DNA from 3 places in the Colwellia sp. F1 genome. Region 1 is predicted to be linked to each of the others. Evidence: predicted binding sites of a transcription regulator. Region 1 holds the regulator's gene; each other region holds the start of a gene.
The links. The regulator MetJ, encoded in region 1, represses methionine synthesis genes. The targets are predictions, from matches to a motif close to TAGACGTCTAGACGTCTA.
Positions count from the first base shown of each region.

Region 2: a site for MetJ is predicted at 1,901-1,918, ahead of metE (5-methyltetrahydropteroyltriglutamate--homocysteine S-methyltransferase). Genes of this name have one in related genera too.
Region 3: a site for MetJ is predicted at 2,104-2,121, ahead of metK (methionine adenosyltransferase). Genes of this name have one in related genera too.

Region 1 is NZ_JBWDLI010000012.1:89,962-93,252, reverse strand. It holds gene hemE (uroporphyrinogen decarboxylase) at 217-1,284, shown strand; gene metJ (met regulon transcriptional regulator MetJ) at 1,335-1,664, opposite strand; gene metB (cystathionine gamma-synthase) at 1,968-3,128, shown strand; gene metL (bifunctional aspartate kinase/homoserine dehydrogenase II) at 3,207-3,291, shown strand, end outside.
Region 2 is NZ_JBWDLI010000005.1:161,941-165,231, reverse strand. It holds gene AC0UA9_RS06465 (bifunctional alpha/beta hydrolase/OsmC family protein) at 1-671, opposite strand, end outside; gene AC0UA9_RS06460 (LysR substrate-binding domain-containing protein) at 868-1,824, opposite strand; gene metE (5-methyltetrahydropteroyltriglutamate--homocysteine S-methyltransferase) at 1,977-3,291, shown strand, end outside.
Region 3 is NZ_JBWDLI010000008.1:43,422-46,712, forward strand. It holds gene rsmE (16S rRNA (uracil(1498)-N(3))-methyltransferase) at 1-559, opposite strand, end outside; gene metK (methionine adenosyltransferase) at 778-1,965, opposite strand; gene AC0UA9_RS09140 (hypothetical protein) at 2,292-3,272, opposite strand.

The DNA of each region.
Region 1 (3,291 bases):
TGTTACATTAAATATGTGAAATAAACAAAAAATAACAAAATAAAATAAATAGAAATGTTTTTTCGCCTGGTCGATAATAAGCGCTAATTCAAAGGAATTGATTTAGCGCATAGATTCAAAATACAGCGAGTGCTAGAATGCTACTATAAATTGCTTCCTATTCTATTGAGTAAGAATATAGCAAATTAACAAATGGATAAATTAGAGGGTTTTTTGGTGACAGAATTAAAAAATGATACTTATTTACGTGCGCTTTTAAAACAGCCAGTGGATTACACGCCAGTTTGGATGATGAGACAAGCTGGGCGTTATTTGCCGGAATATAAGGAAGTACGCAAAAATGCGGGCGATTTTATGTCGGTTTGTCGTGATGCTGACCTAGCGTGTGAAGTAACTATTCAACCGCTACGTCGTTTTCCACTTGATGCCGCTATTTTATTCAGTGATATTCTTACAATCCCTGACGCCATGGGGTTAGGCTTATATTTTGAAACAGGCGAGGGACCCAAATTTGAACGGCCTATCACCTGCAAAGCAGACATAGACAAAATTGGTATTCCTGATCCTGAAGTCGAACTACAATATGTAATGAACGCTGTACGTACTATCAAAAAAGAATTGAATGGTAGTGTGCCACTTATTGGCTTTTCGGGCAGCCCATGGACACTGGCAACCTATATGATTGAAGGTGGCAGCTCTAAAGGTTTTACTAAAATTAAAAAAATGATGTTTGCAGAGCCTCAAGCGCTGCACTTATTACTTGATAAGTTGGCTGAGTCAGTTATTTCATATTTGAATGCGCAAATTGCTGCCGGTGCACAATCTGTCATGGTGTTTGATACGTGGGGCGGCGTACTCTCAGCACGAGACTATAAAGAGTTTTCTTTACAGTATATGCATAAAATTGTAGACGGCTTAACAAGACACAATGATGGCCGCCAAGTGCCGGTAACTTTGTTTACAAAAAATGGCGGTATGTGGCTTGAAGACATTGTAGCAACAGGTTGTGATGCAATAGGGCTTGATTGGACGCTTGATATCGAGCACGCTAAAGCACGTGTAGGGGATAAGGTAGCTTTACAAGGAAATATGGACCCTTCTATGTTATATGCACCCTTACCGCGCATTGAACAAGAAGTGGAGAAAATACTCGCAGGTTTTGGTAAGGATGGTACCGGGCATGTATTTAACCTAGGGCATGGTATTCACCCCGATGTGAACCCTGAGCATGCAGGACACTTTATTGAGTCGGTGCACCGGTTAAGTAAGCCATACCATTTGTAAAAAAGTAGAAAACTAAGTGCTAGACTCTAGAGGCTAGCACTTAGTGCTACTTAATCTTCATCTAGATCATAAGCACTGAAATCAGTAATGCCTTTTTCTTCTAAAATACGACGAACACTAGCTGGTAGTTTTTCATTATTATCTTTCGCGAGATCTTCGTCATCAGGTAAGGGTTGGCCAGTAAAAGCATGCAAAAATGCTTCGCACAACAACTCACTATTAGTCGCATGACGTAAGTTGTTTACTTGGCGTCTAGTGCGTTCATCGGTTAATACCTTTAAAACACGCAAAGGAATTGAGACTGTAATTTTTTTAACTTGCTCACTCTTTTTACCATGTTCGGCGTAGGGATTAATATATTCGTCATTCCACTGAGCCATGTAAATTCCTCTGTTACTATTAATATCGGCGGTTAATTAGGGTGTTAATATTGGTGCTGTAAATGTATTTACAGGGTATTATTTCATCAAGGCTTGATTAAAATAAAAAGTATAGATTATTTTATTATTAATAATGCAATTCTACTGGCTGTAGAAATTCAGTCAAGTAGAAGTTTAGATGTCTAAAAAATCTTGACCTAAATAACCAAAACCTTTAGAGTTATAGACGTCCAAACATCCAAACGGATGGATCAAAAGAATAAAGCTGTTAGTTAACAAGAATAGGGAAAAAAGATGTCGAAAATGAAAACGAATAATATTACTTCATCGGCAGTGCAGGCAGGTATTAATATCGACCAACACTACGGGGCGGTTGTTGCTCCTATTCACTTATCAAGCACTTATTCTATGAAGGGCTTTAATGAAAAACGACAATTTGACTACTCTCGAACGGGCAATCCAACCCGAGAAATATTTGCACAAACCATTGCTGATTTAGAGCAAGGCAAAGTAGGTATAGCAACTAACACAGGGATGTCATCGGTGTTGTTACTATGCCAGCTATTATCCGCTGATGATTTAGTGGTTATTCCACATGATTGTTACGGTGGTAGTTTTCGGTTGTTTACTCACCTAGCTAAACGCGGTCAGTTTAACTTAATTGTTGTTGACCAAAATGATCAACAAGCATTAGCTCAAGCATTAGCACAAAAACCTAAGTTAGTTTTACTAGAAAGCCCAAGCAACCCCTTATTACGCTTAGTTGATATTGAAAAAATTGCTCAAGCTAGTCATGAAGTGGGTGCTTTAGTCGCTGTCGATAACACTTTTTTATCACCGGCCTTACAGCAACCCTTAACTTTAGGAGCTGATATTGTTTTTCACTCAACGACTAAATATATTAACGGACATAGTGATGTTGTTGGTGGTGTGCTAGTCACTAAAGCGCAAGCGTTAGGAGAAGAGTTAGCTTGGTGGGCCAACTGTATTGGTGTTACGGGTAGTGCTTTTGATAGTTTCTTGGCTTTACGAGGCTTAAAAACATTACCAATTCGTATCAAGCAACACCAAGAAAACGCACAGCAAGTTGCCGTCTTTCTTAAAGAGCACCCCGCAATTGACACTGTTTATTACCCTGGTTTTGAAGACCATCCTGGTTATGATATCGCGAAAAAACAGCAATCAGGCTTTGGTGCTATGTTAAGTTTTGATGTAAAAGGCGGCGTTGAAGCGGTGAAAAAATTATTCGACAATATTGCGTTGTTTACGTTGGCACAATCATTAGGTGGTGTAGAAAGTTTAATTTGTCACCCAGCCACCATGACCCATGCAGGTATGGGGGAGCCGGCCAGACTTGAAGCAGGGATCACCGACTCATTAGTTAGACTTTCAGTGGGCATTGAAGATATTAATGACATTTTGGCTGACTTAGCACACGGGTTAACACAAAGCCAAATGGATTAATGGCACTTGCATTATTCTAGTAATTACCCATGATACTTGCACCTTCGCAACCACAGCCACTATTTGATAGAAAAAACAATGACAGAATTACAAATACCTGAAAATAAACTCGAAAAGCACGCTGTTAATGTACATAAATTTGGTGGTAGCTCGTTGGCGAATG
Region 2 (3,291 bases), on a different contig from region 1:
TCAGCGGTGTCTAGGCTAATAAAGCTTTTAGGGTGCATAGCGGCTTTATATATTTTCTCGGCATCAGCAATATCAACGGTTAAATCAACGGGTGAGTGTAGTACGAGTAAGGCTTTTTTTAGCTGCTTGATATGCTCAGTGGTTTGGTTGTGTAAATCCTCTATAAATTGTTGTTTAATAGTGAAATCACGCGCGCCTAAACGTACTGTGGCTGAGCCAGTTTCTTTAATGTTGTCTAAGTGGGCGGCAAAGTTTTTTATTACATTGTTTGCTTCATATGGCGCACCAATAGTAACAACTGCTTTCACTGTTGGTAGTTGCGCAGCAATAGCTAAAACGGCTGCCCCTCCAAGGCTATGGCCAACTAATAGTTGCGGCGCTTGGTACGCTTGTTCAAGAAACTTAGCCGCGGCAAGTAAGTCTTCAGTATTAGATGAAAAGTTAGTATTGGCAAAATCACCTTCGCTGTTCCCTAAGCCAGTGAAGTCAAATCGAAGTACAGCAAAACCATTTTGTACTAAAAATTGGCTAACCCTCGACGCCGCAACACTATCTTTAGTGCAAGTAAAACAATGCACAAACAAAACATAAGCACGTATGGGTTGGTCGGGTGTTTCTAGCAAACCGGCTAATTGTTGTCCCTGACGAGTAAACGCTACTTTTTTTCTCATCGACTATCACCTTAATTTAGTAGAGTTGGTATAAGCTATCGCTACTCATCATAAATAGCTAGGCATAAAAGTAAATAGTCATAAAATTATAATAAACGAGTTACTTTGCTGGTGTTGGCAGCGTTCAGTTAACACTTCCCTAGGACTGCCCACTTGAGCAGCCACTAATAAGTGGCATTACATAATCGTATTTGCTTTAGGGAGTGGTGTTATTAATTTTATTAAAGGCAATAACCGTTTGTGGGATTAACTGTTCAATAATATCAAGGTGTGGGCTTTGGGCTTTATATCGCGCATAAAGCGTCTTGTAAATGCCGGTTTCGCCAATGCGTTTGGTTTGTACAAACGACTGTTGGCTTAAACTGCTGACCAACCATGCCGGTAATACAGAAATTCCCATATTAGCCGCAACCATTTGTAAAATCATATGGCTATTCGCAACTTGTTTAATGGCTTTAGGTTTGTTTTTTAGTGCCATATTTCTGCCCGCTTCTTTGTTCAGAAAAAGCTTAAACAGATCAAGCTCTTCAGTTTTTACCGGGTAAGTTAATAAAATGTGCTCGTTAAAATCCGCCGCAGTTAAAAAAGGCTGGTTACCTACGTCACTGTCTTTGGCTAAAACCGCAACAACCTCATAAGTGCCAAGCGCATGATAAATATAATCGTCGTTGTCATTTTTTTCATCAATAAATAAAATATCAACCTTATCATTTGCTTTGTGATGACTTTGGCCGGCAAAAGCTTGTTCAGCTGAAGTTTGTCCAAAAAACGTTTGTTCAACAAAGTGAATTTCTAAGTCAGGGTATTGCTGCGAAAACTGTTCGGTAACGGGCAATAACCATTGAAAACAGGCGTGGCAAGCAATGGCTAAATTTAGCTGAGTGATTGTGTTGCTTTCAGCTTTTAACTCGCTTAATGCGGTATTTATTTTAGGTAAAATATCGTCTGCTAACTTAAGTAATACTTCGCCCTTGCTTGTAAATTGTACGGGGGAAGTATTACGGATAAAAAGCGTTGTATTTAACCTTTGTTCTAAATCTTTTATTTGATGCGAAAGCGCAGACTGGCTAACAAAAAGCGCATCTGCGGCTTTTCTTATGTTGCCAGTGCTTGACAAAGTAGCGAGTGTTTTTAGGTGTTTTATCTCAAACATTATGAAATTCCTTCATATTCATAGTGAATTTATTGCGCTTGTGCGACTAGCCTGTTCTTTTTAAAGTATAACCATGCAAACGTCTAGACGTCTATTTGTTTTTTCGTTATTTATTTTTCGTTATCATTTATTACATTCAATTGGAGCAGGTTATGAAAATTCACAATTTAGGTTTTCCGCGCATTGGCGCAAAACGCGAATTAAAATTCTCTTTAGAAAAATACTGGCGTGGTGATATTAGCCAAACTGAATTCTTAGCGCAAAGTCGTGCTCGTCGTCAATCAAACTGGCAAATTCAAAAAGCGTCAGGCATTGATTTATTACCCGTTGGCGACTTCGCTCATTATGATCATGTACTTAATACCACATTATTACTAGGTTTAGTGCCAAAACGTTTTGCGACACCTCAACATGGCGAACAAAGCAACAGCGCGCTAGATGTAGAGTTTCGCGTTGCACGCGGTAAAGCGCCTACCGGCTGCCAATGTGCCGCGAGTGATATGACAAAATGGTTTAACACCAACTATCACTATATTGTACCAGAGTTGTCATCTGAATTAGTTAACAGTGTAACAGCTAAAGTGAATGTTGAGCCGTTATTATCGCAATATTCAGACGCAAAAACAGTGTCAGATAACAGGAAAGTTGTTTTGCTCGGCCCTATTACTTATCTTCATTTAAGTGTGGTAGAAAAAGAAGACAAATTATCATTACTGCCGGCATTATTAGCACGTTACCAGCAAGTATTAACTCAACTCGCGCATGCGGGGGTTAATTGGCTGCAAATAGATGAACCCATATTAGGGTTAGAGTTAGATAGCAACTGGCAGCAAGCATTTACTCAGGCTTATCAAACGCTAGAAAAAAGCACGTTAAAATTATTATTAACGACTTACTTTGCTTCAATTGAGCATAATATAGCAGTGATTAAAGGCTTACCATTTGACGGCATACACTTAGATACCATTGCAGAGCAAAGCAATATAAAAAGTATTATTGAACGCTTACCTAATGATTGGATCATTTCTTTAGGTGTGATCAATGGTCGCAACGTGTGGAAAACTGATTTAGTGTCAGCCTACCAAAAGCTACAACCACTTTATCGCCAGTTAGGCCAACGTTTATGGCTTGCACCGTCGTGTTCATTATTACATTCACCCGTTGATTTAGCACAAGAGCAAAAGCTCGATGAAGAATTTAAATCTTGGTTGGCTTTTGCTAAACAAAAGTGTCAAGAGTTGACCTTGTTAAGAGACGCATTAGTCAATGAACATATTGATGATATTACCTTGTATTCTAATGCGGCTATCGCGCGTCGTGTTGCTAAGCGTATTCATAACCAAGCAGTACAGCAACGCGTGAATAGCTTAGTTGCTAAAGACTTCCACCGTAGCGAAAGCTTTGAAAAGCGCAAAGCCATACAACAACAAGCTTTACAATTGCCAATATTACCTACAACAACAATAG
Region 3 (3,291 bases), on a different contig from region 1:
CACTAATGGGTAATGTCATAATAGAATGCTGCGCTTTTGGCTGTAAGTTAATTTTAATTGCACTGCTTTCTTGCGCCAACCACTGTTGCAAAGGGATAGGCTCTGCAACTTCAGGTACTAGGCAACGGCCACTTTGCTCACAAGCGCTAATCACTATTTTTTGCCACTGATCACGTTTTTTCGCTAAACGTTCACCCGTCAGTTTTACCCCACAACGTTCGGTAAATAACGGGGTAATTTTACTCACACCAAGCTCCACTGACTTTTGTAAAGTATAGTCCATGCGATCCCCACGGGATATACCTTGCCCTAAATGAATATGAATAGGAGACTCATTCGCTATGGCTTCTTGCTGAATAATTTCAACACTTGCCTGCTTTTTTTTCACCTCAATTAATTTAGCAGTATATTGAACACTGTCATTACCATTAAAAAGGTTAATGGTATCACCTTTTGCTAAACGTAGAACTCTAACAACATGGCCAAAGGCGTCATCAGACAAGTTCACTGTGCTGTGTAACGTTAATTCGCTATTTTGGTAAATACGTGTGTTAGTCATGTAAATTAATATTTGTTAAAAGTAAAGGTAATTAAGGGTAGCTAGTTAAAATATAACAATAATTAAAATATGAGGGCTGATACGGTAAAAACAATCCTGTGGTCTAATTATTTATTGTTATGCCTTGTTATCGCGTTTTTCACCATAAAAAAAGCCAACACATTGAGAATAGGGTGTTGGCTTAGTCAAAACAGTATGCGCTTAAGCAATGCAGAGCACTACATGCCTAATGATTTTCGTAAATCATCTGCTTTGTCTGTTTTTTCCCAGCTAAAAGCGGTAAAAGTATCGTCGCCTACGGTCATTTCAAAAGGCTCACGACCAAAGTGACCATAGGCCGCCGTTTGCTGATACATAGGGTGTAATAAATCGAGCATTTTAGTAATGCCGTACGGGCGTAAATCAAAATGTTCACGAACCAATTTAACTAAACGCGCTTCGCTAACAACACCAGTACCAAAGGTGTCAATGGAAATTGAGGTCGGCTCAGCAACGCCAATCGCGTAAGACACTTGAATTTCACAGCGCTCGGCTAGGCCTGCGGCAACAATGTTTTTAGCAACATAACGGCCGGCATAAGCGGCACTGCGATCTACTTTCGACGGATCTTTACCCGAGAAAGCCCCACCGCCGTGGCGAGCCATACCGCCATAAGTATCAACAATAATTTTTCTACCAGTTAAGCCACAATCACCTACTGGCCCGCCAATAACAAAGCGACCGGTTGGGTTAATATGATACTTAGTGTCTTTTGTTAATAAGTTAGCGGGCAGTACATGCTTAATAATATTTTCCATAACCGCATCAACTAAATCTTCTTGTTTAATATCAGGATTATGCTGAGTTGAAAGCACAACGGTATCAATGGCAACCGGTTTATTGTCTTGATAGATAAAGGTCACTTGTGACTTAGCATCAGGGCGCAACCAAGGCAGCGCACCCGATTTGCGCACTTCAGCTTGGCGCTCTACTAAACGGTGTGAATAATATAATGGCGCAGGCATTAATGTTTCAGTTTCATTGGTGGCATAGCCAAACATTAAACCTTGGTCACCCGCACCTTGGTCTTCAGGCTTACTGCGGTCAACACCTTGGGCTATTTCAGGTGACTGTTGGCCAATTAAGTTGATAATGCCACATGTTTCGCCATCAAAACCAACGTTAGAAGACGTATAGCCAATATTACTAATAACATTACGGGTGATTGTTTCTAAATCAACCCAGGCATCAGTGCTAACTTCACCAGAAATAATGGCAACACCGGTTTTAACCATTGTTTCGCAGGCAACACGGGCAAACTTATCTTTAGCAATAATAGAATCTAAAACCGCATCAGAAATTTGATCGGCAATTTTATCTGGATGGCCTTCAGAAACCGACTCAGAAGTGAAATAGTGTGTAGACATAAATCCTCAACAGCTTGAATTGTTTACCATTAACACTTAATAATTACTTATTAAGAACAATAGAGATTAAGGGGGAGTATCAAAATTAATACAATAATGGCGACAGTTTACTATTATAAGAATAACTTTTCTATCTTTTTTACGCCTAGACGTCTAAATGGCTTTGGTCGTTTAAAGAAATAATCACCATGCATGTTTTGCCTTAACAATAGCGAAGTGCTTATTTTACGGGGCGTGCTGGTTCGGGCAAGTCTCTGAAACACTCAGACAAGTGAAGGGACTTAAAATATAAAAAAAGGCGTCAATGTGATTGACGCCCATCTGAACTAAAGCTTAGGGGTTGTGTTTTTATCGTCTTTATCAAACAAATGAATGTTTCCTTGATGTGATACAAATGGATATTTGTTGCTTTTTGTTCTGCGTTTGGCTGTTTTCATGCCTTCAAAAAACACGTACATCTGAAACAATCTTGGGTTAAGTATGTGCCCTGGGTATGATTTATTTAATGATTGTAGGTAATACACCGTATCAGGACTGTTATAGGCTTTATTGGTCATACTCATGACTATCCAATAATCAACTTCATCAATAATTATCTTACCCGCTATTGACGATTCAAATGTAATACCGCAGTAAGGTGCTGTTAGTTTGTTGTCGCCTTTATCTTCTAGTAGCTCAGGATGGTAGTCTGACGATGAAAGCGTGTATTTAGCATCGGTGTTTCCCAAGTTATATGCGTCACCACAAGACGGATCATTAAAATAGGCTTTAGAGTTTGCCGCTGCCCAACGGTTAGTATTAAAATAGGCACCTTTCCACTCAAGTAAAGGGTGCTCTTTTTCCAAAGACTTGCGTATTTTACTTGATATGATGTTACGTATCGTTATGTACGCATCTTTATCGTTTGGGTTTGGTAAAACCGAGACAGGTATAAAATCCACTAAAATAGGTGACCATCCATTTTTCTTTTTCACAGTATTGTCGAGAGAGTTAAATAACAAAGCTCCGCCTAGTCCACCTTCAACAAAAGCGGTAGTTAGCGCTGTGAAGTCTGTTGTGTTGTTGTTGGTAAACACAGGTAAGTCTTTGGGTTTTTTTTCGTCATCAACACCAAAACCCAAACCTGACGGGCGCACCATCATGGCGATGTTTTTAGCATAACTGTAATCTTTATTCCACTCGTACACTGCTTCTGAGTGTATGGTCACAAAGGGGTATTCTGTAGGTTTTTTATAAGGGGTAGAACCACATGCAGCTAGTCCGCTTATTATAAGTAAAAGCAAGCTTTTACGTAATGTATTGTTCATATTTTCAAGCCTTTTTTGA